One region of the Romboutsia sp. Marseille-P6047 genome, then DNA from elsewhere that is predicted to be linked to it. Evidence: riboswitches for the same ligand, from Rfam matches in the RefSeq annotation. Region 1 holds a riboswitch; each other region holds the start of a gene.
The links. A riboswitch is a leader RNA that binds a small molecule or an ion and turns the genes downstream of it on or off. The one in region 1 is predicted to bind S-adenosylmethionine.
Positions count from the first base shown of each region.

Region 2: it holds a riboswitch for S-adenosylmethionine, as region 1 does, so the genes downstream of both, EIH23_RS10900 (MetQ/NlpA family ABC transporter substrate-binding protein) here and EIH23_RS12770 (O-acetylhomoserine aminocarboxypropyltransferase/cysteine synthase family protein) in region 1, are expected to answer to the same signal.
Region 3: it holds a riboswitch for S-adenosylmethionine, as region 1 does, so the genes downstream of both, metK (methionine adenosyltransferase) here and EIH23_RS12770 (O-acetylhomoserine aminocarboxypropyltransferase/cysteine synthase family protein) in region 1, are expected to answer to the same signal.
Region 4: it holds a riboswitch for S-adenosylmethionine, as region 1 does, so the genes downstream of both, EIH23_RS03575 (methionine ABC transporter ATP-binding protein) here and EIH23_RS12770 (O-acetylhomoserine aminocarboxypropyltransferase/cysteine synthase family protein) in region 1, are expected to answer to the same signal.

Region 1 is NZ_UWOT01000014.1:10,635-19,251, reverse strand. It holds gene EIH23_RS12800 (ASKHA domain-containing protein) at 1-359, opposite strand, end outside; gene EIH23_RS17010 (hypothetical protein) at 948-1,106, opposite strand; gene EIH23_RS17140 (winged helix-turn-helix transcriptional regulator) at 1,173-1,319, shown strand; gene EIH23_RS12780 (ABC transporter substrate-binding protein) at 1,892-2,947, shown strand; gene metA (homoserine O-acetyltransferase MetA) at 3,047-3,985, shown strand; SAM riboswitch class I at 4,071-4,178, shown strand; gene EIH23_RS12770 (O-acetylhomoserine aminocarboxypropyltransferase/cysteine synthase family protein) at 4,258-5,571, shown strand; gene EIH23_RS12765 (hypothetical protein) at 5,803-7,569, shown strand; gene EIH23_RS17005 (hypothetical protein) at 7,650-8,108, shown strand; gene EIH23_RS17000 (hypothetical protein) at 8,317-8,469, shown strand; gene EIH23_RS12755 (DUF3006 domain-containing protein) at 8,552-8,617, opposite strand, start outside.
Region 2 is NZ_UWOT01000010.1:4,745-13,361, forward strand. It holds gene trkA (Trk system potassium transporter TrkA) at 3-1,352, opposite strand; gene EIH23_RS10875 (4Fe-4S binding protein) at 1,580-1,969, shown strand; gene EIH23_RS10880 (hypothetical protein) at 2,092-2,715, opposite strand; gene EIH23_RS10885 (hypothetical protein) at 2,958-3,170, opposite strand; gene EIH23_RS10890 (isocitrate/isopropylmalate dehydrogenase family protein) at 3,370-4,365, opposite strand; gene nifV (homocitrate synthase) at 4,381-5,538, opposite strand; SAM riboswitch class I at 5,865-5,970, shown strand; gene EIH23_RS10900 (MetQ/NlpA family ABC transporter substrate-binding protein) at 6,056-6,883, shown strand; gene EIH23_RS10905 (methionine gamma-lyase family protein) at 6,946-8,229, opposite strand; gene EIH23_RS10910 (GntP family permease) at 8,435-8,617, shown strand, end outside.
Region 3 is NZ_UWOT01000011.1:9,748-18,364, forward strand. It holds gene spoIID (stage II sporulation protein D) at 1-401, shown strand, start outside; gene EIH23_RS11390 (M23 family metallopeptidase) at 479-1,126, shown strand; gene spoIIID (sporulation transcriptional regulator SpoIIID) at 1,225-1,491, shown strand; gene EIH23_RS11400 (rod shape-determining protein) at 1,591-2,610, shown strand; gene yyaC (spore protease YyaC) at 2,717-3,226, opposite strand; SAM riboswitch class I at 3,554-3,663, shown strand; gene metK (methionine adenosyltransferase) at 3,820-5,025, shown strand; gene recD2 (SF1B family DNA helicase RecD2) at 5,160-7,382, shown strand; gene EIH23_RS11420 (ComF family protein) at 7,384-8,139, shown strand.
Region 4 is NZ_UWOT01000002.1:341,543-350,159, forward strand. It holds gene EIH23_RS03535 (DEAD/DEAH box helicase) at 1-91, shown strand, start outside; gene EIH23_RS03540 (response regulator transcription factor) at 104-781, shown strand; gene EIH23_RS03545 (sensor histidine kinase) at 778-1,791, shown strand; gene EIH23_RS03550 (glycerophosphodiester phosphodiesterase) at 1,876-2,598, shown strand; gene EIH23_RS03555 (alpha/beta hydrolase) at 2,638-3,399, shown strand; gene EIH23_RS03560 (hypothetical protein) at 3,447-3,668, opposite strand; gene EIH23_RS03565 (hypothetical protein) at 3,791-4,285, shown strand; gene EIH23_RS03570 (hypothetical protein) at 4,435-5,067, shown strand; SAM riboswitch class I at 5,166-5,272, shown strand; gene EIH23_RS03575 (methionine ABC transporter ATP-binding protein) at 5,356-6,327, shown strand; gene EIH23_RS03580 (methionine ABC transporter permease) at 6,314-6,976, shown strand; gene EIH23_RS03585 (MetQ/NlpA family ABC transporter substrate-binding protein) at 7,043-7,819, shown strand; gene EIH23_RS03590 (DNA-3-methyladenine glycosylase) at 7,932-8,585, shown strand; gene EIH23_RS03595 (AbrB family transcriptional regulator) at 8,600-8,617, opposite strand, start outside.

The sequences.
Region 1 (8,617 bases):
TTAATTTGTTTATTAAATACACTTTCTTCTGCAATTATATATCCATTATTTAAGTTAATTAATTGCATTATTATTGTTGTACTTCCCAAATCTACAGCCAGTCCATAATGTTCATTTGTTGTATCGTTTTCTTCTATTCTTGTAATTATCCAGTCATTTTCTCTTTTAACCATAGTAACTGTGATTTTAAAATTATTATTACGACACAATGGATATAAGGATTTTGTTATATTGTATGGCATTATAACATTTTTATATTTAGCATTTAAAAAATTTAATATCCTATCCTTATCTCCAGTTGTATCATTACTATCAGGGATATTTAGTTCTAGGTATATCTTTTCACTTAATGATTTCAATATTTTCACCTCTATTAATTTTAGTTCACATTATAAATAATAGTATAAAATTTATAATATCTCAGTAATTTTGTTATTAATAAGTTTTTGTAATTGTTTTGATATAAATTTAATAATGCTCATATGTTAGAATTTAATTAGAAAAAAATAAAAATTTGTGGAATAGTAAAAGAATATGTATAAATATCGTATTAAGATGAAAAGGTGGTGATTATAATGGGAGGTTTTACTAGAATATCAATGATAGCAATGACGATATAAGCAACTTTTTAGTTTTTTATATCTGTAGTAATTATAAAGTTAAGGTGGAAAAAGGAATAGAAAAATATCAAATAAATTTAACATATATATGTAATTAATGGATATAGGTAAGTTTTTATAAAAAACTAACTATACCTTTAGAAATTATTATTTAATAGATTCATAATCTATTTTAGATTCTTCATCAGTTACCTCAATTTTAAATATAACAGGTCTAATACCATCGTTATATGAGCAGATTGCAATTCATTTATTGTCTATCCAATCATCATAGTAAAACTCTTCACTACCATGAGATAAAGCAAATACATATTGATACATCACCTTCTATGCTTCATCACATGATCCTTCAGGATTTGCATAGTCCCCGTAAAGTATATCTCCAACTTTATATATAGGGCAGTTTCCTAGATTCTTATATCCATACTTTTTTGATAAATCTTCGTGAAATGTTGTTTTTAAAACTTCTATTTTACACTTTTTCATAAAAAAAGCCTCCTAATAAATATTAAAAAATGAGCATGAAAAAATATAATAAATCTGATTTAATTAATGTTAAGTGATAAGATTCTTAATAATCAACTACAAGACTTAGAAAGAGATGGGATTATTATACGAAAAGAATACCTTCAAATTCCTTCTAAGGTTGAGTATTCACTTTCAAAAAGATGTTTATCATTAATGCCTATTTTAGAGTAAATGTGTAAATGGGGTGAAAATAATAGAGATAATAGTTATTAAAAATATAAGTTTTTTTATTGAACTTTAGGTATATAATAAATATTAGTAAATTAAAATATAAGTATATTATATACTTAAAGGAGAAAAGCATAATGAATAGTGGACAAGAGAAATTCTTTAATTTTATAATTGAAAGAGTTGATGTACAAAATCAAAATAAAGCAAAAAAATTATTAAATGAAAGCTTCTCAAAGCAAGATTAAGGAACTTTTAACAAAGAATATATGATAAGCTTTATTCCAAGAATGTTACAGTTAATCAAACCTGAATGTATAGAAGAAGTAAAAAATATAATGACTAATCATAAAGCTTAAAATGGTAAAAAGTATATATAAGTTATTATCTAGTTTTTGTACATAGTAAAGTAAATTTAAAATAAAAAAATCCTACAAAATACTTGTTGGATTTTTTTATTTTAATTATAATATACAATGCTATTTAAATAATTGTTAAAATTACTCATAAAGTAGTTTATAAAACTTATTTAAGGGTATTATCAAATTTATATAATAATGGAAGGAAATTATAGTATGAAAAAATTATTGAAATTATTAAGTTTGTCAATATGTACAATAATTGTTGCTACATCTTTTGTAGGATGCAGTAAAAATTATACAGAAGAAATAAACTTTTTCAACTATGGAGAAAACATAGACGATGAAACAATAAAAGAATTCGAAAAAGAGTACGGCATAAAAGTAAATATGGAAACTTTTGATGATATGGAAGCAATGTATCAAAAAGTTAGCAGTGGAGCAGTTAAATATGATGTTATATTAGTATCAGATGCATTAATGCCAAGAATGATTTCTAAAAATCTTATACAGAAGTTAAATAAGGATAACATACCTAATATATCTCAAATGGATGAAAATTATTTAGATTTAGATATAGACCCAGGTAATAAGTACTCAGTTCCATATATGTTTGGAACAGTAGGCCTTATATATAACAAAGATGTAGTAAAAGAAGAAGTAAATAGTTGGGACATATTGTGGAATGAAAAATATAAAGGCAAAATATTTATGTTTGATACATATAGAGATACAATAGGAGTAGCGTTAAAGAAACTTGGATATTCTTTAAATTCAACTAACCCAGAAGAATTAAAAGAAGCAGAAACATTATTATTAGAGCAAAGAAAACTAGTTGATCCAATATATGGTGTAGATAATGGAACAGTAATGATTCCAGCTGGAGAAAGTGATATAAATATGATATGGTCTGGAGAAGGATTAAATCTTCAAGAAGAAAATCCAAACCTAGTTTATGTAGTCCCAGAGGAAGGAGCAAACTTCTGGATTGATAGTTTATGTATACCATCAAATGCTAAAAATGTAGAAGCTGCGGAGAAGTTTATAAATTTTGTAAGTGATAAAGAAAGTGCATTGAGAATAGCAGATGAGATAGGATATACAACACCAAATAAGGAAGCTAGAGAAATGCAACCAGAAGAAGTAAAGAATAATCCAAATGCATATATGACTTCAGAAATAATGGATAGATGTGAAATTTATGCAGATTTTACATTAGATGTTAAAAAGATGTATGATGAAGTTTGGTTAAATATAAAATCAAATGATTAATATATGTGAGGGAAGATTAAATATCTTTCCTTATTTTTATGCTATAATTTAATTCAAATGAGCTTAGGAAACTAGAGATAAAAAAGGGGGAAGGCTTATATGCCAATAAGAATACCAAAAGAACTACCAGCATTTGAAGTTCTATCAAATGAAAATATATTTGTAATGAATACACAAAGGGCTAACACACAAGACATTAGGCCTTTAAAAATAGGAATATTAAATCTTATGCCTATAAAAATTCAAGCAGAAAATCAACTTTTAAGGTATTTATCAAATACACCACTTCAAGTAGAAATAACATTACTTCAAACTAGAACTTATAAGTGTAGCCATACACCAATAGAACACTTAGAAAAATTTTATAGATATATAGATGATGTAAAAGATCAAAAGTTTGATGGGCTAATTATAACTGGAGCACCAGTAGAGAAAATGGAATTTGAAGATGTTGAATATTGGGATGAGTTAAAAGAAATAATGGAGTGGACTAAGAGCAATGTATTTTCAACAATGCATATATGTTGGGGGGCTCAAGCTGCACTTTACTATCATTATAATATTGAAAAATATACTTTAGATAAAAAATTATTTGGAGTATATAAACATTGGAATAACTGCCAGTATGAAAATTTGACAAGAGGATTAAATGATATATTTTATGCTCCACACTCAAGACACACATCAATAAAAAGAGAAGATATAGAAAATATAAAAGAATTAGATATATTGTCAGAATCTGAGGAAGCTGGAGTATTTATAGTAGCAAGTAATGATAGAAGGCAAATATTTATAACGGGTCATTTAGAGTATGATAGAGATACTTTAAAAAATGAATACTTTAGAGATTTAAATAAAGGTCTTGAAATAGAAATTCCTATGTACTACTTTGAAAATGACGATGTAAACTCTATACCTAGAGTTAATTGGAGGGAAAGTGCTAATATAGTATTTGGAAATTGGCTAAACTACTGTGTATATCAAGATACACCTTATAATATTAATGACATAGGAATTAATTTGGTTAAAGTAAAATAAATTTTATATAAATAAAATAAATAAGTTTGTTGCATGATGATATAATGTAAAATACAATATACTTAATTAAATAAACTTAAATGAAATCTTATTTAGAGAGGTGGAGGGATAGGCCCTATGAAACCCAGCAACCAGTATTAAAAATATATGGTGCTAATTCCTACTTATGTATTATTCATAAGAAAGATAAGAGAGTATGCTTTGGAAATTAGGCCCTCTTTTATAAAAGAGGGTTTTATTATTTTTTTTATATATTATAGGGGGCATTAAGAATGGGAAATAGAAAATTAGGATTTGATACAATACAAGTTCACGGAGGACAAAATCCAGATCCAACAACAGGTTCTAGAGCTGTGCCAATATATCAAACTACATCTTATGTATTTAACAGTGTTGAACACGGAGCAAACTTATTTTCACTTAAAGAAGAAGGTAATATTTATACAAGGATTATGAATCCGACAACAGATGTTTTTGAACAAAGAATGGCACTATTAGAAGGCGGAGTAGGTGCAGTTGCGGTAGCATCAGGTTCAGCAGCTATAACTTATGCTATTTTAAATATATTAGGATCAGGAGATGAAATAGTATCAGCAGGAACTTTATATGGAGGTACTTTTAACTTATTTTCTACAACGCTGCCAAGACTTGGAATCAAGACCACATTTGTAGACTGCGATAATCCTGAAAATTTTAAGCATGCTATTAATGAAAATACTAAAGCTTTATACATTGAAACTATAGGTAATCCGGTAATAAATATAGCGGATATAGAAGCTATTGCAAAAATTGCACATGAAAATAATATACCACTTATAGTTGATAATACTTTTGGAACACCATATTTAGTTAAGCCCTTTGAATTTGGTGCAGATATAGTAGTTCACTCAGCTACAAAGTTTATAGGTGGTCATGGAACGTCTATAGGAGGGGTTGTAATTGATTCTGGGAATTTTGATTGGGAAGGTAGTGGTAAATTTGATGTCCTTGTGGAGCCAGATTCAAGTTATCATGGTATGAGCTACACAAAAGATGCATGTAAAGCAGCCTACATTACTAAATTAAGAGTCCAACTTTTAAGGGATACAGGTGCTTGTATAAGTCCATTTAATTCATTTTTATTATTACAGGGGCTTGAAACCTTATCACTAAGACTTGATAGACATGTTAGTAATACTAAAAAAATAACAGAATATCTAATTAATCACTCACAAGTATCATGGGTAAATTATCCTGGCCTTAAAGATAACAAATATTATGAGCTAGCTAGTAAATATTGTCCTAAGGGACCAGGTTCTATATTTACATTTGGAATAAAAGGTGGAGTCAAGGCTGGTAAAGTATTTATAGAGTCATTAAAAATTTTCTCCCACCTGGCAAATGTTGCCGATGCAAAATCTCTTGTTATACATCCAGCAAGTACAACTCATGCTCAATTAAATGAAGAAGAACAAAAACTAGCAGGTGTTTCACCAGATATGATAAGGGTATCTGTTGGTATAGAAGACGTAGAGGATTTAATTGCTGACTTAGAAAATGGTTTAAAAAAAGCAAGCGAAATTTGTTTAGAAAAAATTGCTGATTAAAAAATAGTCAAATATAAGTTTACCATTAAAAATAGTAACTATACTAGATATTAAACTTCTAGAGTAGTTAATATTTTTATAAATTATATAAGAAGATGATATTGAAGGAAATCATAAAAAGAAACATTGAAAATAAAACGTAGATAAAAAACTAAATATGTTTAAGAATATTAGATAAAGTATATATAAATACTAAATATAAAACTATTAAAGATAAAAGGAATAAGGATTATGACTAAGGAAAAAAGACGTATAATAATAGATTTTGAAGTATTATCCAAAGGTGGGTTTTGGATGTGTTGTATGAAAGATTATAAGACAAAAAAGGAACATACAATAATAAACAATAGGGATGAACTTATAAGAGTTTATAATAAAAATAAAAATTCAATTTGGGTTGGATATAATATAAAAGGATATGATCAATGGATACTAAAGGCAATTATAGCAGGATTGAATCCTTGTGAAGTATCAGATAAGCTTATAGAACAAAAAATATCAGGATGGCAAATTGATAGAAACTTACATAAAATCCCATTATATATTTTTGAAATAAATGATAATTTTAGAAGTTTAAAAGAGCTTGAATTATTTATGGGAGAAGATATAAGGGAAAGTACAGTATCTTTTGATTTAAATAGATATCCAAATGAAGAAGAAATTAAAGAACTTACTACATATTGTCTACATGATGTTAGAATGACTACAAAAGTATTTGAAGAAGTTTATTATAAATATGAAGCTCAGCGTGGTCTTATAGAGTATTTTAATTTAGATGAAATTATGTTTAATAAAACAGAGGCTCAGCTAAGTGCATACATATTAGGAGCAAAAAGGCCTAACTACGACAGAAATGATACTAATGAGTTTGAGATAATAGATACAATAAGGCTTAGTAAATACAATGATATAAAGAAGTGGTATGAAGATTATAATAATAGAGATTTGAAAAAGTATCTAAGAACCACTGTATATGGAATAGAAACCGATTTTGGATGGGGAGGACTTCATTCTGCTAGAAAAAAATATGAGGCTAAAGATTATATTGTTAATTCTGATGTAAGTTCTTTTTATCCATCTATAATGATAGAATATAACCTTAATAGTAGGAATGTAAAAAATCCAGATAAATATAAGGAAATAAGAGATACAAGATTTAATTTAAAAAAAGAGAAAAATCCAATAGAGAAGTCTTTGAAAATAGTTTTAAATAGTGCATATGGAGCTTGTATGGATGCAACTAATGATCTTTATGACCCAAGACAAGGAACAGCTATTTGTGTAAATGGTCAACTTTTATTATTAGATCTTATAGAAAAAGTTGAATTAGAATTTAAGGATAATGCTCAGTTTATACAAGGAAATACAGATGGTGTTATGTTTAAGTTTAATTCTAAAGAAGATGTTAATAGATATTTAGAAATATGTAAAACTTGGTGTGAAAGAACTAAAATGGAACTTGAACACGATTTTATTAAAAAAATAATACAAAAAGACGTTAATAATTATGTATACATCAAAGAAAATGGAGAGGTAAAGAGCAAAGGTGCTTATGTAAAAAAATTGAGCATAATAGATAATGATTTACCAATAGTTAATAAAGCTATAAAAGAAAAATTAATTAATAATATTGATATTGAAGATACAATTAATAATTGTAATAAGCTTATAGAGTTTCAAAAGTGCGTAAAAATAACGGGAAAATATAGCCATGCAGTACATGGAGATGAAAATATAAATTTAAAAGTACTTAGGGTATTTGCTAGTAAAAGATACTTTGATTATCCTATTATGAAGATGAAGGGTGATAATAAGTTAGAAAAAATAAGTTATACTCCAGATAGAGTATTTATAGATAATAGTAATATTAAAGATAAAGAAGTACCTGAAAATCTTGATAAATCATGGTATATATCATTAGCAAAGGAAAGACTTGATAGCTTTGTTCCAGAAAATACTATTACCTTATTTGATTTTTTAGATATGACTCAAAATTAAAAGTTAAAATGATAGGGGTATAAATATGGTATTTTAATGAATATTTATTTAATATTATATTTTATAAAGGGGAGTGAGTTATGTCAAATAAAAGTAGAATATTAATAAATAGGGATGGATTTACATCTAAGTTAGGATTTATACTTGCGTGTGTAGGTTCAGCGGTAGGTATGGGTAATATATGGATGTTTCCATATAGAGTAGGTCAATTTGGAGGAGCAACATTTCTTATACCGTATTTATTATTTGTTGTATTATTAGGATATACAGGTCTTATAGAAGAGTTTGCATTTGGGAGAATGACTCAAACTGGTCCTATAGGATCTTTTGATTATGCAATGAAATCTAGAGGATATAAAGGAGGAAGTGTATTTGGAATAATTCCAGTTCTAGGAGCATTTGGTATAGCTGTAGGATACGCAGTAGTCGTGGGATGGTTTATTAAATTTTTAGTAGGTTCTATAACTGGTGATATGCTAAGAACTCTAGATTCTGGAGTTTATTTTGGAGAAATATCCGGAAATTTTGGGCATCTATAACATCACTTATAAATTTACTTGAAGTTCCAATAGAAGCTTTAGAAAATAAGTTAAATTTAAAAAGAAATACATCTGTTTTTTTAGTTTGTATAGTGACATTTTTAATTGGTATATTTATAGAAAATGGATATATTTTAAGCAGATGGATGGATATTGTATCCATATACATAATACCTTTTGGGGCTTTTATATCTGGAGTGATGTTTTTTTGATTATAGGTATTAAAAAAGCTAAAGCTGAAATAGAAACTGGAGCTAAAAAGCCTCTTGGAATTTGGTTTGAACCTATGGCAAAATATGTATTTGTGTTATTAACATTAATTGTATTAGTAGGTGGGGGAATTCTAGGTGGAATAGGATAAAATTTAAAAATAAAAAGATAAAATGGCATGAATAAGAGTTAGTTATAACTAAAATTCATGCCATCTTTGTATATTTAGACTATTAGATTATAGTGTATTGGAAATTTTCAAATAATAAACGAGTTCCTTCATCTATTTCCAAAGGTAG
Region 2 (8,617 bases), on a different contig from region 1:
TCCTAATATATGATATTATCTAATCTTCTTAAAAACTTATTAGTAGTGATTAAGATAACATTATCGTTATTTCTTATATAATCATCATTTGTAGGTACTATAATTGAGCTATTTCTAATAATTGCTAAAATTATGATATTAGGTTTAATATTAAGGTTTTTTAATAATAATCCTGTTACTTTATCTTTTTTTGTTGCTTCAAATTCTAAAACTGTTACTTTATAACTTACTTTTTTTGTCATATATTCCTTTAAAAAAGTACATTCTTTTTCCTGGATACATTTAATTATATAACTTGATATAATCTCTTTAGGAGAGATAAATGCCGTTAAATCGCTGGACTCTAGTAAATTTGTAGTTGATACGTCATTTATTTTAGTGATTACTTTTTCTACATTACAATGAGATGCATACATTGATACAATTATATTTTTTTCATCTACATCAGTCATAGATACAAAAACGTCAGTACTTCTTATTCCCTCTTCAAGTAAAACATCTGGGATTGTTCCGTCTTCATTTATTATCTTAGATCTAGGAGCTAAGTGAGTTATTAACCTACATTTTTCTATATCTTTTTCTATAATTTTAACTTTAATTCCTAAATCACTAAGTTTATTAGCTAAACATATACTTACATTACCCCCACCAACTATAATCACAGATTTTATATTATCATGCAATATACCTGTATTTAAAAATAGAGACTGTATATTGTTATATTTACCTATTATATATACCTTATCATTTTCCTCTAATATAAAATCATAATTAGGAATAAATATTTCTTTATTCCTATATACAGCATAAACTAATACACTAGTTTTAAATTTTTTATTTATATCTATTATCTTAGTGTTAATCATCCTATTATTTTTTTTAAGTATTATTTCAATTAACTTAATACTTTCATCTTTAAATGAAGTAATACTTAAACAGTTTGGATATCTTAAAACATTTATAATTTCTTCTGAAACTATTTTTTCAGGACTAACTATTTTATCTAAATCAAAACTCTTCATCATAAAATCTAATTGATACAAGTACTCTATATTGCTAACTCTTGCAATAGTAGCTTTAGCACCTAATTTTTTAGCTATTATACAAGCCAGTAAATTAATCTCATCTGATGATGTAACTGCTATAGTTATATCTGATTTATTTACATCCGCTTTTACTTGAGTATCATAAATAACTCCATTTCCACATATAGCTTTAACATCATAATTATTCATGATTTTATGTATTTTAGTATAGTCTACATCTACTACAACTATATCGTGATTTTTTTTTGATAAGTTTTCAGTTAAAGACCTACCAACTTTTCCATTTCCGATTATCACTATATTCATAGTCGACCTCCAGTATGTATATTGAAATTAGATACAATTTAATTATTTTATTTATTCCTATGATAGATATATGCATTTTAGACTATATTATTATAAGTCTATGATATGTTTAAAGTTTAACATTATGAGTGGTTTTAATTGCTTTTTTATACATTGTATTCTACACTTTAAGTATCAACAAGGGTTCATACATAAAACTGTTAACTTAAACTTTGGAGGAGTATAGTATGAAAAAATTAGTTGTTACTGACAGATTAAAATGTCAATCTTGTTTATCTTGTGAAATAGCTTGTTCTGAAGCTTTTTACAAAAATTACACTGAGGAAACTTCGTGTATAAGAATAGGTAATAAAAAAGATGATTCTATAGATGTAAAAGTCTGTAATCAGTGTGGTGTATGTGCAAAGAAATGCCCTGAAGGCGCTATAAAAGAAAATTCAAAAGGAGTGTACATGATAAATAAAAAATTATGTACAGGGTGTATGACTTGTGTTCAAGTCTGTCCTAAAGGTATAATAGCTAAAGTTGAAGAAAAGGAAACTCCAAGTAAATGTATCGCTTGTGGTAAATGTGTTGATGTCTGTCCCGAGGAGATATTATCTATACAAGAGGTGTAATATAAAATGGATGTGTAATAATTTATTTAATTAAGTACACATCCATTTCTTAATCTATTTCTATTATTTTTACATTATATTTTTTATATATTACAAGTATATTTTTTAATTGCTTAAAATTACTATTTAGTTGCAATATCTTTGTTCTTAAAAGTCTTATAACTATGCATAAATGCTCTACTATTAAAAATATATTTTCCACCAATTTGAGTGTAATATTCTCCTGTTGAATCATAAATATCTTTAACTCTTTGAGTTAGATTTTTATGATAATATCTAAGTTCTTTAAATTCAGCTTTTAATTTATCAGCTGTCATCCAAACTTTGTTAGATGTTATATCAGCTAACTTAATATTTTCAAACTTTATATCATTTCTTTGTCCATATACATAAATTTCAGCTAATATCTCTTGTAAATTTTCATTAGTAAGATTATGCTTAAGCTTTAAATATGTTATAGCACCCATTGAATCTATACCTTTATCTTCAAGCTTTTCTTGATTTATTAGAGCATCTAAAGGCTGTCTTTTTATATATATATAATTTGCATCATCAAGTATATATTTACCTCTTAGATACTTAGCAGGCTTATATATTACAAGTATAGGACTATATTCTCCATTAATTTCCTCATTATTATAATCTAATATATCTTCTCTGCTATTAAGATTGTACTCACTAGAAATCATACCATATCTTGATTTTTCTTTTAAGGAATACATATTTTCACTTTTTATGTAATCCATTATGTCCTTTACGTAATCTTTATCAACTATATGAGTTCTATCATAAGTGTTATTAATATAATTACTTATTTGTTCTTCTTTAATTTTATTTATTTCATCTATATTTATTAAAAGTGCCGCACAAAGAGTTCTAAATTTAGCTTCTATATTAGTTATATCTGATTTTATATAAGCCTGAACATGATTTAAATTTTCCTCACTCTTTATACTTATAATATCCTTGCAAATCTGATCAATTGATATTAAGCAATTTTCATCAAATATATATTTGTTAATATTCTCTTTAATTGTTCAATATTAGAGTATATTCTTATATAATCACTTAATAAGTGTAATTTACTTTCTAATATTTCTTTTGGTATATTTATATTTAATTCATTTTCTTTAACACATAATCTTAAATCCCTATCATTGATTATATCTACTATATTATTTACTTTAACCTCTTCTGTCATTTTACCTCACCTTACTGCTCTAATTTAAAACTATGTATAATTATAACATGAATTTTATTCACATATAGATATTAATTGATTAAAAGCATTTTATTTTTATATAATTTTCATTTAACAGAAGGTTTTATTAACTATAATTTTATTATGTAAACAAATCAAAAAGAGCTAACTCTTTCTTGATATAGCTCTTAATATAATTCTATTTGATGTGTTTACAAATTTCCTCTACAAACTCTTGTGTAGTTGCGCTTCCCCCTAAATCAGAAGTCATTACTTTTCCTTCCATAAATACATGCTTAAGTGCATTTTCAATTTTTATAGCTTTATCTTGTTCGCCTAAGTATTTAAGCATCATAACTGCGGATTGAATAATTGCTGTAGGATTTGCTTTATTTTGATTCGCAATATCTGGTGCACTTCCATGAACTGCTTCAAATACAGCATAATCTTTTCCTATATTTGCGCCAGGTATTATTCCTAATCCACCTACTAATCCTGCACATAAATCAGATAGTATATCTCCATACAAATTAGGCATTACCATCACATCATATTTTTCAGGATTTAATACTAAATTCATAGCAGCAGCATCTACTATTAAATCGTTATATTCAAAATCATGTTTTTCACATATACTTCTAAATATATTTAAAAATAGACCATCTGTTAACTTCATTATATTGGCTTTATGAACACAAGTTAATTTATTTCTATTATTATCATTAACATAATCACAAGCAAATTGAATTATTCTTTTAGAAGCTTCTTTAGTTATTATTTTTATGCTTTCAGCACCATACTCCCCTAATTTGTGTTCTATTCCTGTATATAAGTCTTCTGTATTTTCTCTAACTATAACTAAATCTACATCTTCGTATCTTGATTTAATACCTTTAAATGTTTTTATCGGTCTTAAATTCGCATATAAGTCTAATTCCTGTCTTAAAGTTACATTGACACTTCTAAATCCTTTACCTATAGGAGTGGTTATTGGTCCCTTTATTGCAACCTTATTTTTCTTTACAGTATCTATTACATGTTTCGGTATAGGTGTATTGTATTTTTCTATTGCATTTTTACCTGCAATAACTTCTTCCCATTCTATATTTACACCTGTAGATTCTACTACCTTAACCATAGCCTTACATATTTCTGGTCCTATACCATCTCCTGGTATTAAAGTAATTTTATACATTTTAATTTCCTCCAATTAGTTTTTATTTATATATTTTTTAATATCTTGATATATTTGTACTAACTCCTTATCGAATAAAGTTCTTTTTGCTCTTATAGATAATGCTCTTACAGCTTCTAACATCATACTAGCTTCTTTTTCATTTAAATTTATTCCATATTCCTTAAATTTATTTACAATAGCTGCTTTTCCAGAATGTTTACCTATTACTATTTGTCTTTCAAGACCAACTTCTTTTGGATCGAATGCTTCATAATTAGTTGGGTTTTTTATCGCTCCGTCTGCATGAATACCAGATTCATGTTTAAACATGTTATCTCCTACTATAGCTTTCCACTTTGGTAATTCTCTTCCTGATGCATTAGAAACATACTCTGATATATATTTAAACTTTGTTGTATCTACATTTACTTCATATTTATAAACGTATTTTAAAGCCATTAAGACCTCTTCTAATGCAGCATTCCCAGCTCTCTCTCCTAAGCCATTTACAGTAACACCAATATGATTAGCACCTCCAAGAACACCCGCTATTGCATTAGCCGTAGCCATTCCAAAATCATTATGTGTATGCATTTCTATATCAAACTTAGTTTTATTGTATAATCCAAATATAATATCTTTTATGGCAAATGGTTCCATTACACCTACAGTATCACAATATCTAAATCTATTAGCTCCAGCTTGCTTTGCTAATTCTATAAATTTAACTAAAAAATCAAAATCTGCTCTAGATGCATCTTCACCATTAACAGAAACATATAATCCATTTTGCTTTGCAAATTCTACTGCTTTTACCATATTTTCTAAAACCCATTCTCTCGAAGTTTTTAACTTATGTTGTATGTGTATATCAGATACTGATACAGAAATAGCAACTGCATCTACACCACAATCTATAGAATTTTCTAGATCTGTAATCACTGCTCTATTCCATGCCATAATACTGGGTTTTAAGTTTCTTTTACATATAGACTTTATCACTTCTTTCTCATCTCCACCCATAGCAGGTATTCCTACTTCTAATTGATTTATACCTAAATCACTTAACATTTCTGCAATTGCTATTTTTTCATGATTAGCAAAAACTACACCTGCTGTTTGCTCTCCATCTCTTAATGTTGTATCAACTATACTTACTCCCTTAGAATGTTTTTTGTCAATAACACACATAAAATCCCCCCTTATTTATATCATTAAATTTTATACTAGCTGCATAATTTATTTAATAAATTTCATTTTATTATTTTTATAAGTTAGATTTTAAATCTTTTTATATATTATATTCGTTATTTTTCAATGTTGCATTAATTTTATAATATTTATTAAATTAATCAAAAATGAAAGTTTTTATATACATATTTCATATTCAATAAAATTTTATTTATTAATATGTCTTATAGCTCAAAATTTCATCAAATTTAATTTATATTCAGAAAAATCTAAAAAGTTATTTACAATTTGATTAATTTATATTAATATAAATATAAATTAAATAAGCCTTATCAAGAGAGGTGGAGGGACTGGCCCTTTGAAACCCGGCAACCAGTATATTTCTTATATACATGGTGCTAAATCCTGCAGCACATAGCTGGAAGATAAGTATAAACTGAAGTTAACCTGAGTTTATACTCAGGATTTTTTTATATTTTTTAGGCTTATTTCATAATAAACTTAAGGGGGATCTTATATGAAACTTAAAAAATTATTTAACAAGAAATTATTAGGAGTCGTGTTATCTTTAACACTAGGTATCTCAGCTGTAGGGTGTTCAACTAAAAGTAATGTATCAAGTAAAAATGATAAAACAATAGCTGTTGGCGCTATGCAAGTTCCAGGTACAGAATTATTTGAACATCTAAAATCTGAAGTAGAAAAAGAAGGTTATGAACTTGAAATAGTAACATTTAATGACTATACTACTCCAAATACAGCATTAGCTGATAGTGAGATTGACGCTAATTTATTCCAACATAGACCATATTTAAATGAATCTATAGAAAAGCAAGGATATGATTTAACAGATGTGGTAAGACTATATGAAGTTCCTCTACAAGCATACTCAAATAAAATAAAATCTTTTGATGAATTAAAATCTGGAGATAAGTTTGCAATACCTAATGATCCAACAAATGGATCTAGAGCCTTAAAAATATTAGAAGATGAAGGAGTAATAAAATTAAAGGAAGGTGTAGAACTATCTTCTGCAAAAGATATAATTGAGAATAAAAGAAATATAGAATTTATAGAAGCTGACGCTAGTCAATTGCCTTCATTATTACAAGATGTAGATGCTGCATTCATAAATGGTAATTTTGCTGCTGCTGCCGGATTAGATGCAAATAAACAAAGTATATACTCTCCAGAAATAGACGGTACATACGAAAATGTATTAGCATGCAGAACTGAAGACTTAAATAGTGAAAAAATAGAAATATTAAAAAAGATTTTAACATCTGATGAGTCTAGAAGCTTCTTAAAAGAACATTATAAAGGTATAATAATTCCTACATTTTAAATATAACTAAAAATAGCTCCTACATGTTATTTAACATAATAGGAGCTATTTTATATAATTTATTATTTATTTTTCGCTTTTTTCATAGACTGAATTGCTTTTAATGTACCCATCTTAGAATGATCAAATGTAAGTCCACCTTGGAAGTATACATTATATGGAGGTCTTATAGGAGCATCTGCACTTAATTCTATTGAAGATCCTTGTATGAATGCACCTGCTGCCATTATTACTTCACTGTCATAACCTGGCATTGCCCATGGCTCTGGTCTAACGTAAGAATCAACTGGAGCTGCAGCTTGTACTCCTTGACAGAAGCTTATAACTTCATCAGCATTATTAAGCCTAACAACTTGAATTATATCACTTCTTAAATCATCATATTTTGGAAGTACGTCATATCCTAATTTTTCAAATGCTCTTGCACAGAATATAGCACCCATTACAGCTTGAGAGGTAACATATGGTGCCATGAAAAATCCTTGAAGAACTGTTCTTGTAGTTCCAAATGTAAGTCCACATTCTTTACCTATTCCTGGAGTTGTTAATCTATATGATATCATTTCAACTAATTCTTTCTTACCAGCGATATACCCACCTGTTAATGCAAGACCACCACCTGGGTTTTTAATTAAAGAACCAGCCATTATATCTACGCCAACTTCTGTAGGCTCTTTTGTATCTAAAAATTCTCCATAACAGTTGTCAACCATAACTATTATATCTTTATTGATTGATTTTACAGTTTCTACAGCTTCTTTTATATCTTCTATTGTAAGAGATTTTCTCCAAGCGTATCCCTTAGACCTTTGTATCATTACAAGCTTAGTTCTATCATTTATTTTATTTTTTATACCTTCTAAATCTATATTTCCATCCTCTAAAAAGTCAACTTGATCATATGTAACTCCAAACTCTTTTAAAGATCCTTTTTCTTCCCTTATACCTATAACTCCTTGTAGGGTATCATAAGGTGCACCAGTAACTGAAAGTATTTCATCACCTGGTCTTACAATACCTTGTACACATAGACTTAATGCATGAGTTCCATTTACTATTATCGGTCTAACTAGTGCATCTTCTGCTCCAAATACATTTGCAAATATTTCTTCTACTTTTTCACGACCTATGTCATTATATCCGTAACCAGTAGTCCAGTTAAAGTGATTATCACTTAAATGAGCTTCCTGCATTGCCTTTAATACTTTATATTGATTAAATTCTCTTATTTGTTTTAGTTTTTCAAACTGAGGTTCTATGTCCTTCATTACTTCTTCTGCTAATTCAAAAGTTTCATTATCAAGTCCATAAAATCCTTTTAGTAGATCTTTAGTTTCATTAAGCATTTTATTCCACCTGTCTTTTTGTTTAATTTTAACATTAGAATTTTACCATATCACATATATTACTGCAAGTTTATACTTAATATAGTATTTTAAGTATAATAATATATTAATACTATTTGTAATTACAATACTTTAAATTTTTATTTTTGGATATATTAATATATACAATAATCTAAATATTAATATAGAAAGAGGACAACTTAATATGATAGGTATGATTGGATTAATTTTATCATTATCTTTGATAATAATATTAGCTTATAATGGATATTCAACAATTATAACTGCTCCACTAATAGCATTATTGACTGTATTAATTATAGGTGGAGAATCTAGTACACATTTAATGGTTCATTACACAGAAATATATATGGGTGGTTTTTCTAAC
Region 3 (8,617 bases), on a different contig from region 1:
CATATGATGGAGAATCACCAAAATACACATCAGAAGTAGTTATAAGCAAATCTGATTTTATAAGATATATAAAAAGTAGTTATCCGAGTATAAGCATAAATTCAAATGATTTAGAGAATGAAATTAAAATATTAAATAGAAGTACAGGAGGAGCTGTAGACAAGATTAAAATAGGAGATAAAGAATTAACAGGAGTTAATATTAGAAGTGTATTCAATCTTAATTCAGCTAATTTTGAAATAAAACTTAGTGAGGACAATGTGCGATTTAATGTAAAGGGATACGGACACGGTGTTGGTATGAGTCAATGGGGAGCTCAAGGAATGGCAGAAGAAGGCTTTTTATATTATGAAATACTGAAACATTACTACACTGGAGTGGAAATAAAAGATTTATATTAAAAATGTGTAGATAAATTGTATAAAATTAGAAAATACAGGAAACACTCCAAATGTATTAATATATTTGGAGGTGCTGTATGAAGAAAAAGTTATTAGAAAATGATATTTTCTATTTATCACTATTTGTATGCGTTTGTTTAGTAGCGATAGGAGGAGTTTGGCTAACAAATAATAATGTAAACAAATTAGCCAGCAATGATAAAATTGTAGAAGATAATGAAGAAATACACTTAATAGATAATGATAAAGAAGAAGATGCAATAGCAACAACAACTGATTCTGACCAAAACTTAAGTAATGCAAAAGAGAATCAAGAAAAGATAGATAACAAACTAAGTTTTCTTGGCAAAGAGGTAATAAGAGAGTATTCAGAAACTGAACCTAGTTATTCAAAAACTTTAAATGTATGGGAAATACACAAAGGTATCGATGTAAGTGTAGTAAGCAATCAAGAAATAAAGTCACTAATGGACGGTACAGTGGTAGATGTGTATGAAGATGATGAATATGGAATGTCAGTAAAAGTGAAGTCTGATAATGTAACGGTGGTATATTCAAACTTAGGTGAAGATATAAAAGTAGAAAAAAATCAAGACATAAAGGAAGGCGAATGTATAGGGCTAGCTGGAAATACAACTAGAGTAGAGTGTAAAGAAGAAGAGCATATACATGTAGAAGCTTATGAAGGCGAAAACTCTATAGATCCAATGTCTTTAGTAAATTAAAAAATATAACAGGCTTAATCATTTTGATAAAGTCTGTTATATTTTTTTTTATTTTTACATATATATCATTAAGGCTGGTATATGAGGGAGGGGAAATTTTGAAATCGCATATAGAGGAAAGAGCCATAATCGTAGCAAAATATATACTAGAGAAAAATACTACTGTAAGACAAACTGCCAAAACTTTTGGAGTAAGTAAAAGTACCATACACAAAGATGTAACTGAACGATTAGAAGAAATAAACCCATCTCTAGCAAAAGAGGTTAAAAAGGTTTTAGAAAAAAATAAATCTGAAAGACATATAAGGGGAGGTTTAGCAACAAAGCTAAAATATGAGAAAGAACACAAAAAAGATGTAGGATAAAACCTACATCTTTTTCTTGACTAAATTATGAAATTTGTATATCTTGTATCTAGGAGTATAAGATATACAAAAGTAGAAAGACAAAGAGGAGTTGAAAATATGGCTAGAGTTGATATAGGTATAGATTTAGGGACGGCAAATGTAATAGTTTATGTAAGTGGAAAAGGTATAGTTTTAGAAGAACCATCTGTTGTAGCTATAGATAAAAGAACTAATTCAGTATTAGCAGTAGGTGAAGAAGCTAGAAGAATGATAGGTAGAACACCAGGTAATATAGTTGCTATAAGACCATTAAGAGATGGTGTAATATCAGACTATGATGTTACTGAAAAAATGTTAAAGTACTTTGTTGAAAAAGTGGTAGATAAAAAAGGATTCGGAAGATTTTTTATGCCAAGAATAATGGTATGTGTTCCAACGGGCGTTACAGAAGTTGAGAAAAGAGCCGTAGAAGAAGCTACACGTTTAGCTGGAGCAAGAGAGGTTTATATAATTGAAGAGCCAATAGCAGCAGCAATCGGAGCTGGAGTAGATATATCTCAACCAAATGGAAATATGGTAATAGATATTGGAGGAGGTACTGCTGATATAGCAATTATATCTCTAGGAGGAGCTGTTGTAAGTACATCTATAAAAGTTGGTGGAGATAAATTTGATGAAGCTATAGTAAGGTATATAAAAAAACAAAAGAACCTTCTTATAGGAGAAAGAAGTGCAGAAAAGCTAAAGATTGAAATAGGTACTGCAATGAAATTAGAAGAAGAAAGATATATGAAAGTTAGTGGAAGAAACTTAATTACAGGTCTTCCAGAATCTATGAAAATATCTTCTGCTGAAATACTAGATGCAATTAGTGAATGTATAGAACAAATATTAGTAGCTACACGTTTTGTACTAGAACAAACGCCACCAGAGTTGGCTGCAGATATAAGTGATAGAGGGATTATAATGACAGGTGGAGGCTCTTTATTAGACGGTTTAGATAAGAGAATTGAAGAAAGCACAGGAATAAAGGTAATTGTAGCTGAAGATGCATTATCTTGTGTTGCAAAAGGAACTGGAAGCTCATTAAGTTCATTAGATTTATTAGAAACGGGTGGGACGTTTAAAAAGAGATAATTAAATATTATTTTAAGATTATTAAGATATAAAAAATGAACTCTAGAAATAAACTAGAGTTCATTTTTTATTATATAATTTTAAGTATATTGATACCGGTTACTTTTTAAGTAGCAAGAAGTAAAGAAAGAGCTATAGTTTCTGATAGTTCTAAGACAAAGCTAAGACGAACATTATTAAATGAAAATCTATTGCTTTCATCAATCTTATCTACTATACCTACTATTGAGTAACTTCCAACTTGAGGTAGTTTTTTACCAACACCTTTTCCAGGTAAAATAGGACCTTTTCTAATTTGTATATTACCTATACTATTTTTAGCTCCTAGGCAAGCATCTATAGCTAGAAACTCTCCTTTAGGATGAAGATTTTTTATTTCTTCAATTGACTCGTATATATTTAAAGCATGAATAGGATTATCTAAAGTACCGTAAACAGGGTATTTAAAATCGCTATTTTTTAGCATAGTTCCAACTAAAGGGCCAAGAGCATCACCTATAGCCCTATCTGTTCCTATACAAATAACAATAGTATTTTCGTTTATAATATCTTTTAGTATTAAGCTTAACACTTGAGCTACATTTTCTTTTTTATAATTTACTTTAGCTAAATACATAGGAACACCTCCTTCAAAAATATATGAATATATAATCTAAAAAATGCCTAACCTTAAGTTTTAATAACGCATCATATTATAATATAAAGTAAATTTTAAATAATTACCCTACTATATATTATATAGATAAAATCACAAAAACTTGTTATTTTTAAATAACAATTACTGACATATAAAACTATATATCCTTGACATTAAATTAAAAAAATAGTAATATATATCTAAAGAAAATAGTAATATATATCTAAAGTTAATAATTAAAATAAAAAAAGAAAATATTATTAATAAGGATAAAAACGACTCATAATAAATATGAAAATATTTATTACCTTATCAAGAGAGGCTGAGGGATAGGCCCTATGAAGCCCGGCAACCGCCCCAAAAGGGAAAAGGTGCTAATTCCTACAAGATTTTTTATAAGTCTTGAAAGATGAGGTTAGTTAATTAGTACATTAAATGTGTAATGATTAACCTCTTCTTGTATAAGGAGAGGTTTTTTTAATTGAAAAGATTAATAGTTCAATTAATATAAACCCCTACAATTTATACAAAATAAAAAAATATAATTTATTAAATTAAAGGGAGGATATAAAATGGCAAGACATTTATTTACATCAGAATCAGTTACAGAAGGGCATCCAGATAAGATCTGTGATCAAATATCAGATGCAATACTAGATGCATTATTAGAAAAGGACCCATTATCAAGAGTAGCTTGTGAAACAACTGTTACAACAGGTTTAGTTTTAGTTGCGGGTGAAATAACTACATCAGCATATGTTGATATTCCAAAATTAGTAAGAAGTACAGTAGAAGAAATAGGATATACAAGAGCTAAATTTGGATTTGACTGCAATACTTGTGCTGTAATTACATCTATAGATGAGCAATCAGGAGATATAGCTATGGGTGTTGATGAAGCTTTAGAAAATAAGGTTGGAGAAGTTACAGAAGAGGAAATTGAAAATGTTGGTGCAGGAGATCAGGGAATAATGTTCGGTTTTGCATGTAATGAAACTGAAGAATTAATGCCACTACCAATATCATTAGCACATAAATTAGCTAGAAGATTAACTGAAGTTAGAAAATCTGGATTACTAGATTACTTAAGACCTGATGGTAAAACTCAAGTTACAGTTGAATATGATGGAACTAAAGCTATTAGAGTTCATACAGTTCTTATATCTACTCAACATTCAGAAGATATAGATAATGATACAATAAGAAGAGATTTAATAGAGCATGTAATTAAACATGTTATACCAGCTGAATTACTTGATGAAGAAACTATGATATATATAAACCCAACAGGAAGATTCGTTATAGGAGGTCCTCAAGGGGATACAGGTCTTACTGGTAGAAAAATAATAATAGATACTTATGGAGGATATTCTAGACATGGTGGTGGAGCATTCTCAGGAAAAGATCCAACTAAAGTTGATAGATCAGCAGCTTATGCTGCAAGATATGTTGCTAAAAATATAGTAGCAGCAGGACTTGCTGAAAAGTGTGAGATAGAGTTAGCATATGCTATAGGTGTTGCTAAGCCTTTATCAATATTTATAGATACATTTGGTACTGGAAAAGTTTCAGAAGAAGCATTAGTTGAATTGGTAAATAAAAACTTTGACTTAAGACCAGGAGCAATTATAAGAGATTTAGATCTAAGAAAACCTATCTATAAACAAGTAGCAGCTTATGGACACTTTGGAAGAAATGACTTAAACTTACCATGGGAAAGAACTGATAAAGCAGAAACATTAAGAAAACAAGCATTAGAATGTGAAATGATGAAATAGATAAATAGCACAAAGGGCATATTTAAGATATGATATATCTTTTAATGTGCCCTTTATTTTATTGTTTATAAAATGTATAATAGTTACAAATTAGGTGTATGATAAAGACACTATTTGTTTGTAGGAGAAGTGATATGGAAAGAATAGAAGGAATGATAAGTGACATAGTATTTAAAAATGAAGACAATGGATATACTATAGCTCATTTGGCAAATAGTATGGATGAAATTGTAATCGTTGGATGTATGCCAACTTTATCAGTAGGAGAGAGCATAGAAGTAGAAGGAAAGTGGGTAAATCATAAAACTTATGGAACTCAATTTGAAGTAAGTAAATTTATGCCGGTTACACCAACATCTCTAGAAGGTATATATGCATATTTAGCATCTGGAATGATACATGGTATAGGTGAGAAAATGGCAAAGAGGATTATTGATAAATTTGGTGTGAATACACTAGATATAATACAAAATAATCCAGAACGTTTAGAAGAAGTAGAAGGCATAGGTGGAAAAAAATTAAAACAAATAGTAAAAAGTTATGAAGAAAACAGAGAACTTCGAAATATAATAATAGAACTATCTCCATATGGTATAACTCCTAATTACTGCTTAAAAATATACAAAAGATATAAAAATAAATCGATAGACATTATTAATAAAAATCCATATAGACTGGCAGAAGATATAAGAGGAATTGGATTTAAAATAGCAGATGAAATTGCTAGCAAAATTGGTATAGATAAATATTCAGAAGATAGAATATGTCAAGGCATATTATATGCTTTAAATCAGTCATTGAGTAGTGGTCATACATATTTACCGAAGGATATTTTAATTCAAGAATCTAAAAAAATATTAGATGTAGACGAGTCTATGATAGATAATTGTATTATGGGGCTAGCTTATGATCAAAAAGTACATATAGAATTATTAAATAATAATCAGTTAGTTTATCTAATGCCATATTATATGTCAGAAAATGGTGTATGCAAGCAAATAATTAAATTATCTCAAAGTGAAGTTGATGATTTAAACATTGATATAGATGAAGAAATTAGACTTTTAGAAGAAGAGGAAAATATAAAATTAGCTAATAATCAAGTATTAGCGGTTAAAGAAGCTATAAATACAGGTGTTTTAGTTATAACTGGAGGACCAGGGACTGGTAAAACTACGACTATAAATACTATAATAAAAATCTTTGAAAATAATAAAAAAAGGGTAGTATTAGCAGCACCTACAGGTCGTGCAGCAAAGAGAATGAGTGAGACGTCTCAAAGAGAAGCAAGAACTATACATAGATTATTAGAAATGGGATTTGCTACTGATAGTGATGATTTAATGTTCTTAAAAAATGAAGAAGATCCAATTAATGCAGATGTTGTAATTTTAGATGAAGTATCAATGGTAGATATACTATTGATGTATAGTGTACTACGGGCGATAAAGCCTGGAACACGGGTTATATTAGTTGGAGATAGCGATCAGTTACCTTCAGTTGGAGCCGGAAATGTTTTAAAAGATATAATTGATTCTAAGGTAATAAATGTAGTTAAGTTAAATGAAATATTTAGACAAGCTCAAGAGAGTATGATAGTAGTTAATGCACATAAAATAAACAAAGGTGAACCATTATATTTAAATGCAAAGGGTAAAGATTTCTTCTTTATAAAAAGAAATACAAATGAAGAAATCCTAGATGAGATAGTAGAAATTGTAAGTGAGAGGTTACCTAGATTTTATAAATTTGATAAATTGAAAGATATACAAGTTTTAGCATCTATGAGGAAGGGGGACGTAGGTGTTACTAATCTAAATATAGCTCTTCAAAAAAGTCTTAATAAGCCTGAAAAGTTTAAAGTTGAAGAGAATTTTGCTAAAAGGATATTTAGAGTCGGCGATAAGGTAATGCAAGTAAAAAACAATTACACTAAAAAGTGGGAAAGTGAAGATAAGCAAGATAGTGGGGAAGGTATATATAATGGAGATATTGGATATATCTATCATATAGATAAAGAAAACAAGAAAATTTATGTTATATTTGACCAAATAAAGATAGTTGAATATACATATGATGAGCTGGATGAATTAGATCATAGTTTTTGTACTACTATTCATAAAAGCCAAGGAAGTGAATTTCCAGTAGTTGTTATACCGATATCATGGGCACCTCCTATGTTATTAAGTAGAAATCTATTATATACAGCTGTTACTAGAGCTAAAAAATTAGTAGTATTAGTTGGAGATGTTAAGTATTTAGAATATATGATAAGAAATAATAGAACTAATGATAGATATTCAAATTTAGCGAATAAGTTAATTAAATTTAGAAAAGAAGGGTTGTTGTTAAAGTAGTATGAACTTTAATGAAGTGGTAGATTTAATCTTAGAATTTATATATCCGGAAAATATAAGTTGTATATTATGTAATAAACCTATAAAAAAGACTAACACATATTCATTATGTAAAGAGTGTTTTAAAGAATTACACTTTATTCAAAGTGGTTGTATTAAATGTGGAAAGCCTATAATTTATCATTCATTAGAAAGGCAAGATATAGAAAGTTGTAATTATTGTTTTAATAAAAATTTTTATTTTGATAAATCAATATCGTGTATTGAATATAATGATGTTAGTAAACATATGATACTTGATTTTAAATATAAAAACAAAACTTATATGGTTAAGTATGTATCTAACATAATGAAAGAAAAGTTAGATATAGAGGATATTAAGTTTGATTATATTCTATTTGTACCACTTCATAAAAATAGATTAAAACAAAGAGGATTTAATCAGTCTGAAAAGATTGCTAAATTATTAAGTAAGCAAATCGGAATTCCTACATTAGACTGTATAGAAAGAAATGGAAATACAAGAAGATTATATAGTTTAAGTAGAAATGAAAGAAAAATAGAATTAAGAAATGCATTCTCGGTTAATAAAGGAGTATGTGATATTAAATATAAAAATGTATTACTTGTAGATGATATACTAACTACTGGATCAACTGTAAATGAAATATCTAAATTATTAAAGTTAAATAGTGTTAGTAAAGTATTTGTAATTACATTACTTACAAGAAATAATGATAATTATGTAATTGAATAAATTTAACTTGACATAAAGATGTAAACATAATAAAATAAGTAGGTGATATTTTAGGTCTGTGGTTGAAAGTCCAAGCCAGTTGCAGGCAAAAGGATCCACGTAAGTTAATTCTAAAAATGGGATTAATGATCATGGTGCAGCTTAGAAGTAAGTCCTACCGGTATAAAATCGAGAGAGTTAGTAGTGCGGCAAACCCAAGCGAAACCTCCAGTAGGCGAGTGTGGGGTCAAAGACCAGGTCAGCTAAATTATCCAAAAGTACCTTTATGGGTGCTTTTTTTTTTGCTCAAAAATAAAAAATATAAATAAAGTTAAAAAAAAATTTTTGAACTAAATAAAACATTATAAAATGAAGTAAAATGTAGAAAAATGACATCAATGCACAAATTAATAACAATATATGCAAAAAAATGTGGATATATATTTTTTGATAAATAGCTTAAAATACACATTTATAAAAGTTATTAACATATTTATTC
Region 4 (8,617 bases), on a different contig from region 1:
ATTAATTGATGATATGATAGATGGAAATTTATCTGATGGAAGTGTATTAAAGAGTTTATCAGATGAGGATATACTCGATTTATTAAAGTAAAGAGGTAAATTTATGACAGATATTTTTATAGTAGAAGATGATAATGCTCTAAGTAGAGAAATCAGTTTAACCTTAAGTAAATGGGGATATAGTGTATGTGAAGTTAGAAATTTTGAAAATATAACTGATGAAGTTTTAGAAAAAAATCCAAAGCTTGTATTAATGGATATAAACTTACCTTGTTATGATGGATTTTATTGGTGCTTACAAATAAGAAACTTTTTAAAAGTTCCAATAATATTTATATCATCAAGAGATAACGATATGGATATTATAATGTCAATAAATATGGGAGGAGATGACTATATAACAAAGCCATTTTCACCCCAGATTTTAGTTGCAAAAATACAAGCAATACTTAGAAGAACATATTCTTATAACAGTGATATAAAAAATGAAATAATAAAATTTAAGGATGTAATATTAAATATTGTTGAAGGTAAAATTTATTATAAAAATAAAAATACAGATTTAACTAAAAATGAGTTGAAAATTATGAAGATACTTATGGAAAATCAGGAAAAAATAGTTAGTAGGGAAGAAATAATAGAAAATCTTTGGGATAGTGAAGAATTTATAAGTGAAAACACTTTAACAGTTAATATAAATAGACTTAGAAAAAAATTAGAAAGTATAGGCTTAGAAGAATTTATACTTACTAAAAAAGGACATGGATATATTATAAAATGAGATTTATAAATTATTTGAAAAATACAAAGGTAATTTTTATATTAATAATCTTAATAATGATAATAGTAAATTTAATTATAATTTTAGATCCTAATTTATCTAAAAGCACTGATAGCTTAATATATATGAATTTACTAGTTTCATTAACATCTATTATATTTTTATATTTAGATTATTTAAATTATAAAAAAAGAGTTAATAATTTTATTAATGCAGTAAGTGATTTTAATATAGAAAATTATGAACTGAAAGAAAGCTATGAATATAAAAGAGTTAAGAATATAATAGATAAAAATGAAGATGAAGTAAAATCTTTAAAAAAAGAATTAGAAGAAATAAATGATTATATGACTAATTGGATACATGAAGTGAAAATACCAATATCAGTTCTTGAGATAATTGGAAAGAGAGTAAGTGAAATAGAATATGGAAAAGATTTATCTAAACAAATAAAAGCTGAAGTTACTAGAATAGATAAATTAGTAGAACAAGCTATGTATTCAAGTAGAGCAGGAAATTATAATTCAGATTTTTTTATAAATGAAGTTAATTTAGAAAATATAGTTAAAGAGGTAATTAAGAAAAATAAATACCAATTTATATATAATAAAATAGAGTTAAATGTTTTAGACTTAAATAAAGTTATACTAACTGATAAAAAATGGATTACTCATATAATAGAATTAATAATTGATAATGCTATTAAATATAGTGAGAGTTATGGGAAAATAGAAATTTATACAATTGAAAATAAAAAAGGATTGGAACTGCATATAAAGGACTATGGAATAGGAATAGCACCACAAGATATTGATAGAGTATTTGACAAAGGTTTTACAGGTGTAAATGGAAGAAAAAGGACTAAATCTACAGGTATAGGACTTTATATAGCTAAGAATATATTAACAAAGTTAAGTCATGATATAAATATAATATCTAAACAAAATGAGTTTACTGATGTAATTATAACATTTTATAATTTATCTGATTACTTTAATACTATTGAATAATATTAATATTTACGGTAAACATCAATTTACATAAATTACGTAATATAAGATTTATTTTATAAGAAGAATAGGAGAATTAAAATTATGGTAAAAAATTTTGCTCATCGTGGATTTAGTGGAAAATACCCAGAAAATACTCTTTTAGCTTTTGAAAAAGCTATTGAGGTTGGTGTAGATGGAATGGAATTTGATGTTCAGCTAACAAAAGATGGAGAAGTTGTCATAATACATGATGAGACTATAGATCGTACTTCTGATGGTACTGGTAGAGTATGTGATTATACATATGATGAATTATTAAAATATGACTTTTCATGGAAGTACAGAGCACAGTTTGGAAAAATAAAATTACCTCTATTAAGAGAATATTTCGAACTAGTAAAGGATACTAACATAATATCCAATATAGAGTTAAAAAATAGTGTATATGACTATGAAAAACTAGAAGAGAAAGTATATGAACTAATAATTGAATATAACTTAAAAGATAAAGTTATTATATCATCATTTAATCATGAAAGTATTATAAGAATGAAAAATATAGATGATAGTATTAAATGTGGATTTTTATCTGATTGCTGGATGATGGAGCCAGGTAAATATACTAAAAATTATAATGTAGAATGCTACCATCCATCAGCATATTATCTTACTAAAGAAAAAGTAAATAAAATACAAAATGAAGGTATAGAAGTTAATGTTTGGTTAGGTAAAGAGAAAGTTAGTTATAAAAAATTAATAGAAATGGGAATAGACTCATTAATATCTGATGATCCTGATGTGATAAAAAAACTTGTAAATAGATAGTTATTTTATACTTAAAAAGGGTAATAGGGAGTAGAGAAAATGAAAGATAGACATAAGCCATTTGTACAAGAAGTAAAGAATTCAGATACTATGATAATATTTATACATGGTATAGTAGAAAGTCCATATCAATTTAGAAATCTTGCTCAAATTGCAATGGATAATAATATATCTGTTTGTGGAGTACTCCTTGCTGGTCATGGAAAAAGTGGAAAAGATTTTGTAAAAAGTAATTTAAATATGTGGAGAACTTCAATTGAAAGGGAAATTGAAAAGTATAAAACTAAATATAAAAATATAATACTAGTAGGACATTCAATGGGGGCATTATTATCTATTGAATTCTATTTAAAGTACAAGCAAAATATAAAATATATTGTTGCAATAGCAACACCGTTATGTATAAGAGTAAAATTTAATATTATAAGAAGCTGTATAAAAATAGCTCTAGGAATAATTCCTAAAGGTGATCTTTTAACAAGATATGCGTATGAAGCTATTAGTGTAAATGAAACAAATTTATTTAATTATATAAAATGGGCACCAAGATACATAGATTTATTTAAGCTAATAATAAAAGTTAGATTAAATTTAAATAATATAGATATACCAATGCTAATATTTCACTCTATGAACGATGAACTTGTAAGTTTAAAAAGTATAAAAATATATAAAAAGAGTTTTAAATACAATAATAAGTTAAATAATAAAAGTATTATAAAATTAGAAAGCTCAGGTCATTTCTATTATGATTATGATGATTTAGAAGTTTTAGAAAGTGAATTTAAATCATTTATATGATGAAATAAAAAAGTATCTTAAAATAAAAATTTTAAGATACTTTTTTATTATATAGATTCTATATATTTTACATTATTTTTATTAATAGAAACTGCACTACCGAGATCTCTTCCAGATAGTGTCAAGAATCCCGCATCTTCGTTTTTATTAAATTTATCCATCCATTCAATTAAAGATGAAAAATTTCGAATACTATCTTTTTCAATTATTCTCGTGAATCCGTTATTATAAGTTATTTTTATTTTATTTATATTTTTCAAAACAATCACACTCCTAGAAGAATTATACCCATATTTTCAATTTATTTAAACATATTACTCTTTATAAGACTAAAAAAGAAAAATATACAAATAATAACTTAAATAAATTATTTATACACAAGGAGGTAAAAATGAAAAGATTAAGCATTTTAGGTATAATATTTACTTTAATGTTAAACTTCAATATGACTGGATGTGCAAAAAGAAATAGTGAAGAAGTTGAAAAAACAACAAATGAAAGTATTCAAAACACACAATCAGAAACTGAAAAAGCAAATGAATTAAGTAAAGATGAGTACAAGGATTTATTAACTAAGAATTATGAAAAATATTTAGAACCTATAGATATAAAGGATGAAAGTGTAGATGATTTACTAGATAATAACAGTAACTTAAATAATGAAGAGTTAATAAAGAATTATGAAAATTTATTATCAGATAGTAAAAATAATATAGAATCATTTAAGAAATCTATAACAGGATTAAAAATAATTGATTCTAAATTACAAGAATTAAATAGTGATTTAATATCATACTCAGATAAAGCAATTGAAATAATAATAAAAAAACAAGATGATTTAAATTTAAAGAAAGAAGATTTATTAAAAGTGATAAAAACTCATTAATAAATTATTTAGATAGAGAATTAGATGACATAGATAATAATGATAATATTGATGATGTTTTAGATAAAATAGAAGATTTATTAGGTATAGATTTAAGTAAATAATTAAAAATAATAAGGAGTACTACATAAAACTAAGGAGGAAGTAAAATGGAATTAAAAAAATTATTAGCACTAGGATTAGCGTTAGGTTTATCAGTAGGATCAGTTGGTTGTACTAATAAAAAGGGTGAAACTACAACAGATAATAACACTAATACAACACAAAATAGCACTACAACACAAGATAATGGGTATTTAAATACAGAGTATGCAAATACTTACTCTGGTCTTTACACTAATAATATATCTCCTTTAAATAATTATGCAATGTATAGTAGTGTAGATGAAGTAAATAACGCTTATAAAACTAAAGAATACCCTGGTAATGAAAAATATTTATCAGAAGTAAAAGCAGCGTATCAAGATAGTAAAGAAAAATTACAAGCTTTTGTTAATGGATTAAAAAATGATGCAAAAACTGATGATGCAAAATTAAAAGAAGCAAATCAAGAGCTTATAGATGAAGGTGAAGATTTAATAGAAGAAATAGATGAAAAAATAAGTAGATTAGATACAATTCCTAAAGATGCATACAATAAGAGCCAAGATGAATTTATTAAATTAGTTGATGATACAACTAAAGTTGAAAATGATGTTAGATCTGAGTTTGATAAAATGATAAAAGATATGAATAATATGTTAGGAATAGATACTACATCTAATAATGGAAAAAACAAATAGTCTAAAAAGTGTGCAAAATAAAAATATTCAGAAAATATATTGACATATGGAAAAAAAAACTATAATATATAAATCATAGAAGTACAAAATAAAATAATTCCTTATCAAGAGAGGTGGAGGGACTGGCCCGATGAAACCCAGCAACCAGTATATTTTATATACAAGGTGCTAAATCCTGCAATTCATAAGAATTGAAAGATGAGTATAAACTGCTTACAAAAGCCTGAGTTTATACTCAGGCTTTTTAAATTTAAAGCGTTAATTGAATTATATTTGGGAGGAGTAAATATGATAAGCATTAAAAATGTAAACAAATATTATGGTGATACTAAGGTTTTGAATAATGTTAATATGGAAATTAAAAATGGGGAAATTTTTGGAATTATTGGCCATAGTGGAGCTGGAAAGTCAACGCTGCTTAGATGTATAAATGGCTTAGAGGACTATCAAGAAGGTTGCGTACTTGTAGGAGAGAAAGAAGTCAAATCATTAAAAGGAGAGGGACTTAGATTACTTAGAAAAGATTTAGGAATGATATTTCAACACTTTTCACTATTAGAAAGAAAGACGGTATTTGAAAATGTAGCCTTACCATTAGAATGTTTTAAATATTCTAAGAAAGAAAAAGAAGAAAGAGTAAAGGAATTATTAGACCTAGTAGGTTTAAGTGATAAAAGTAATATTAAACCAAGAAACTTAAGTGGAGGTCAAAAGCAAAGAGTAGCAATAGCAAGAGCATTAGCATTAAATCCAAAGGTTCTTCTTTGTGATGAAGCAACTTCAGCATTAGACCCAAATACTACAAAATCAATACTTAGTTTATTACAAGATATAAATAAAAAGTTTGGAATAACAATTATTATGGTAACTCACCAAATGGAAGTTATAAAGCAAATATGCACAAGAGTAGCAATAATGGAAGATGGTGAAGTTTTAGATATAAATGAAACAGAAGAAGTTTTTTTTAATGATAGTAAAGCACTTAGTAAGTTAATTGGGGAAGAAAATATAATTTTACCAAAAGGAACTAATATAAAAATATTATTCCCTAAAAATGTTTCTAACAGTTGTGTCATAACAAGTATGGCTAGAAATTTAGATATAGATTTCTCAATCGTATTTGGAAGGTTAGAGAAATTCAGAGATGAAATATTAGGGTCATTAATTATAAATGTATCTTCAGAATATGGAGATAGAGTTAAAGCATACTTAGAAAGTGAAGGGCTAAGATGGGAGGAGATAAACAATGAATCAAACTAGTTTAAGTACATTTTTAACAGAAATTTTAGGAGAAGCGTTCTTAGAAACATTATACATGATATTAGTACCAACAATACTTGCAACAATAATTGGATTTATATTAGCAATAACATTAGTTGTAACAAAGCCAAATGGATTAAAGCCTTGTAGTTTAATATATAAAGTATTAGGATTTATAGTTAATATTTTTAGAAGTTTCCCATTTATTATACTTATAGTTGCTTTAATTCCATTTACAAGACTAATAGTTGGCACATCAATAGGAGAAGAAGCTGCAATAGTTCCTATAACTGTTGGTGCAGCTCCATTTATAGCTAGAATAATAGAGAGTGCATTAAATGAAGTTGATTATGGATTAATAGAAGCTGCAAAATCATTTGGAGCTACTAAAACTCAAATAGTATTTAAAGTAATGATAAAAGAAGCAATGCCTTCTATTGTGTCAGGAATAACATTATCAGTAATTTCAATACTAGGATATACTGCAATGGCAGGTGCTGTTGGGGCTGGTGGACTTGGAAATGTAGCGCTTACTTATGGACATCAAAGATTTGATACAGCAGTAATGATTTACACAGTAATAACTCTTATAATAATTGTTCAAATAATACAAAGTTTAGGAAATTTAGCTTATAAAAAACTAAAATAGTATATAATAGGGGGATAAAATTATGAAATTAAAAAAATATTAGGATTAGGTTTGGGATTAGTGATAATGACATCAGTAGTGGGATGCTCCTTAGGTGAGAATAGTAGCAAAAAAGCAGATGCATCAGAAGATAAAACAATAGTTGTAGGTGCATCATCAACTCCTCATGCAGAAATACTAGATGCAATAAAACCTCTAGTAGAAGAAAAAGGATATAAATTAGATGTGAAAATATTTGATGATTACGTATTGCCAAATACAGCTTTATCTGAAGGGGCTTTAGATGCTAACTATTTTCAGCATATTCCATATTTAGAAGAAACAGTAAGCCAAAAAGGATATGATTTAACTTACTCTGTTAAGGTACATCTAGAACCAATGGGAGTGTACTCAAATAAACTAAAATCATTAGGTGAGTTAAAAGATAATTCAAAAATAGCAATACCAAATGACCCTACTAATGGATCAAGAGCTATACAATTATTAGCTGATAATGGATTAATAAAGGTTGATAATAAAGAATTATTAACAGTAAAAGATATATCTGAAAACAATAAAAATATAGAGTTTATAGAAGTAGAAGCAGCTCAACTTCCAAGCGTATTGCAAGATGTAGATGCAGCTGTAATAAATACAAATTATGCATTAAGCGCAAACTTAAATCCAACAGAGGATGCTATAGCAATAGAATCTTCAGATTCACCATATTCAAATGTATTAGCATGCAGAGAAGATAATAAGGAAAGTGAGAAGATAAAAGTTTTATCTGATGCTTTAACTAGCGATAAAGCAAAGAACTTTATTGAAGAAAAATATGAAGGTAGTATAATACCATCATTTTAGTAATTAATTCTTGAACTGGGATATTATTTTATTCCAGTTTTCTTCATACTATTATACATATTTAAAGTCGTGATATACTAAGTTTAAATACATTTATAAAGGAGATGCTACTTTGGATAAACATTTTTTTCAACAAGATGCAATAGAATTAGCTAAAAGTATTTTAGGTATGTATCTGATAAGAGAGTATGATGGAAAACAAATAGTAAGTAAAATTGTAGAAACAGAAAGTTATATGGGAATAAATGATAAAGCAGCTCACGTATATAAGGATAAAAAAACAAATAGGACAAAACCTTTATACTTAGAGGGAGGTCACATATATGTTTATTTAATTTATGGTATGTATTATTGTCTAAATATATCTGCAAATAAAGAAAATATACCCGAATGTGTTTTAATTAGAGCTGTGGAACCTATTGAAAATATAGATGAAATATCAGAAAATAGATATAAAAAAGAATATAAAGACTTAAATACATATCAAAGAAAAAATATTACAAATGGACCAGGAAAGCTTTGTATGGGACTAAAAATAGATAAAAGCTTAAATGAAAAAAGTATATTAGGAGATGAATTATACATAAGTGATTTTTATTATAAAAATAATGAAAAAATTTATGCAGATAATAACTTTGAAATTGAGATAGGAAAAAGAATAAATATAGATTATGCTCAAGAAGCTAAAGATTATCTTTGGAGATTTTATATAAAAAATAATAAATATGTTTCTGTAATTGAAAAAAATAAAACTGTGAGCAAGTAAAGCTCCCAGTTTTATTATAAAAGTTTAGTTGT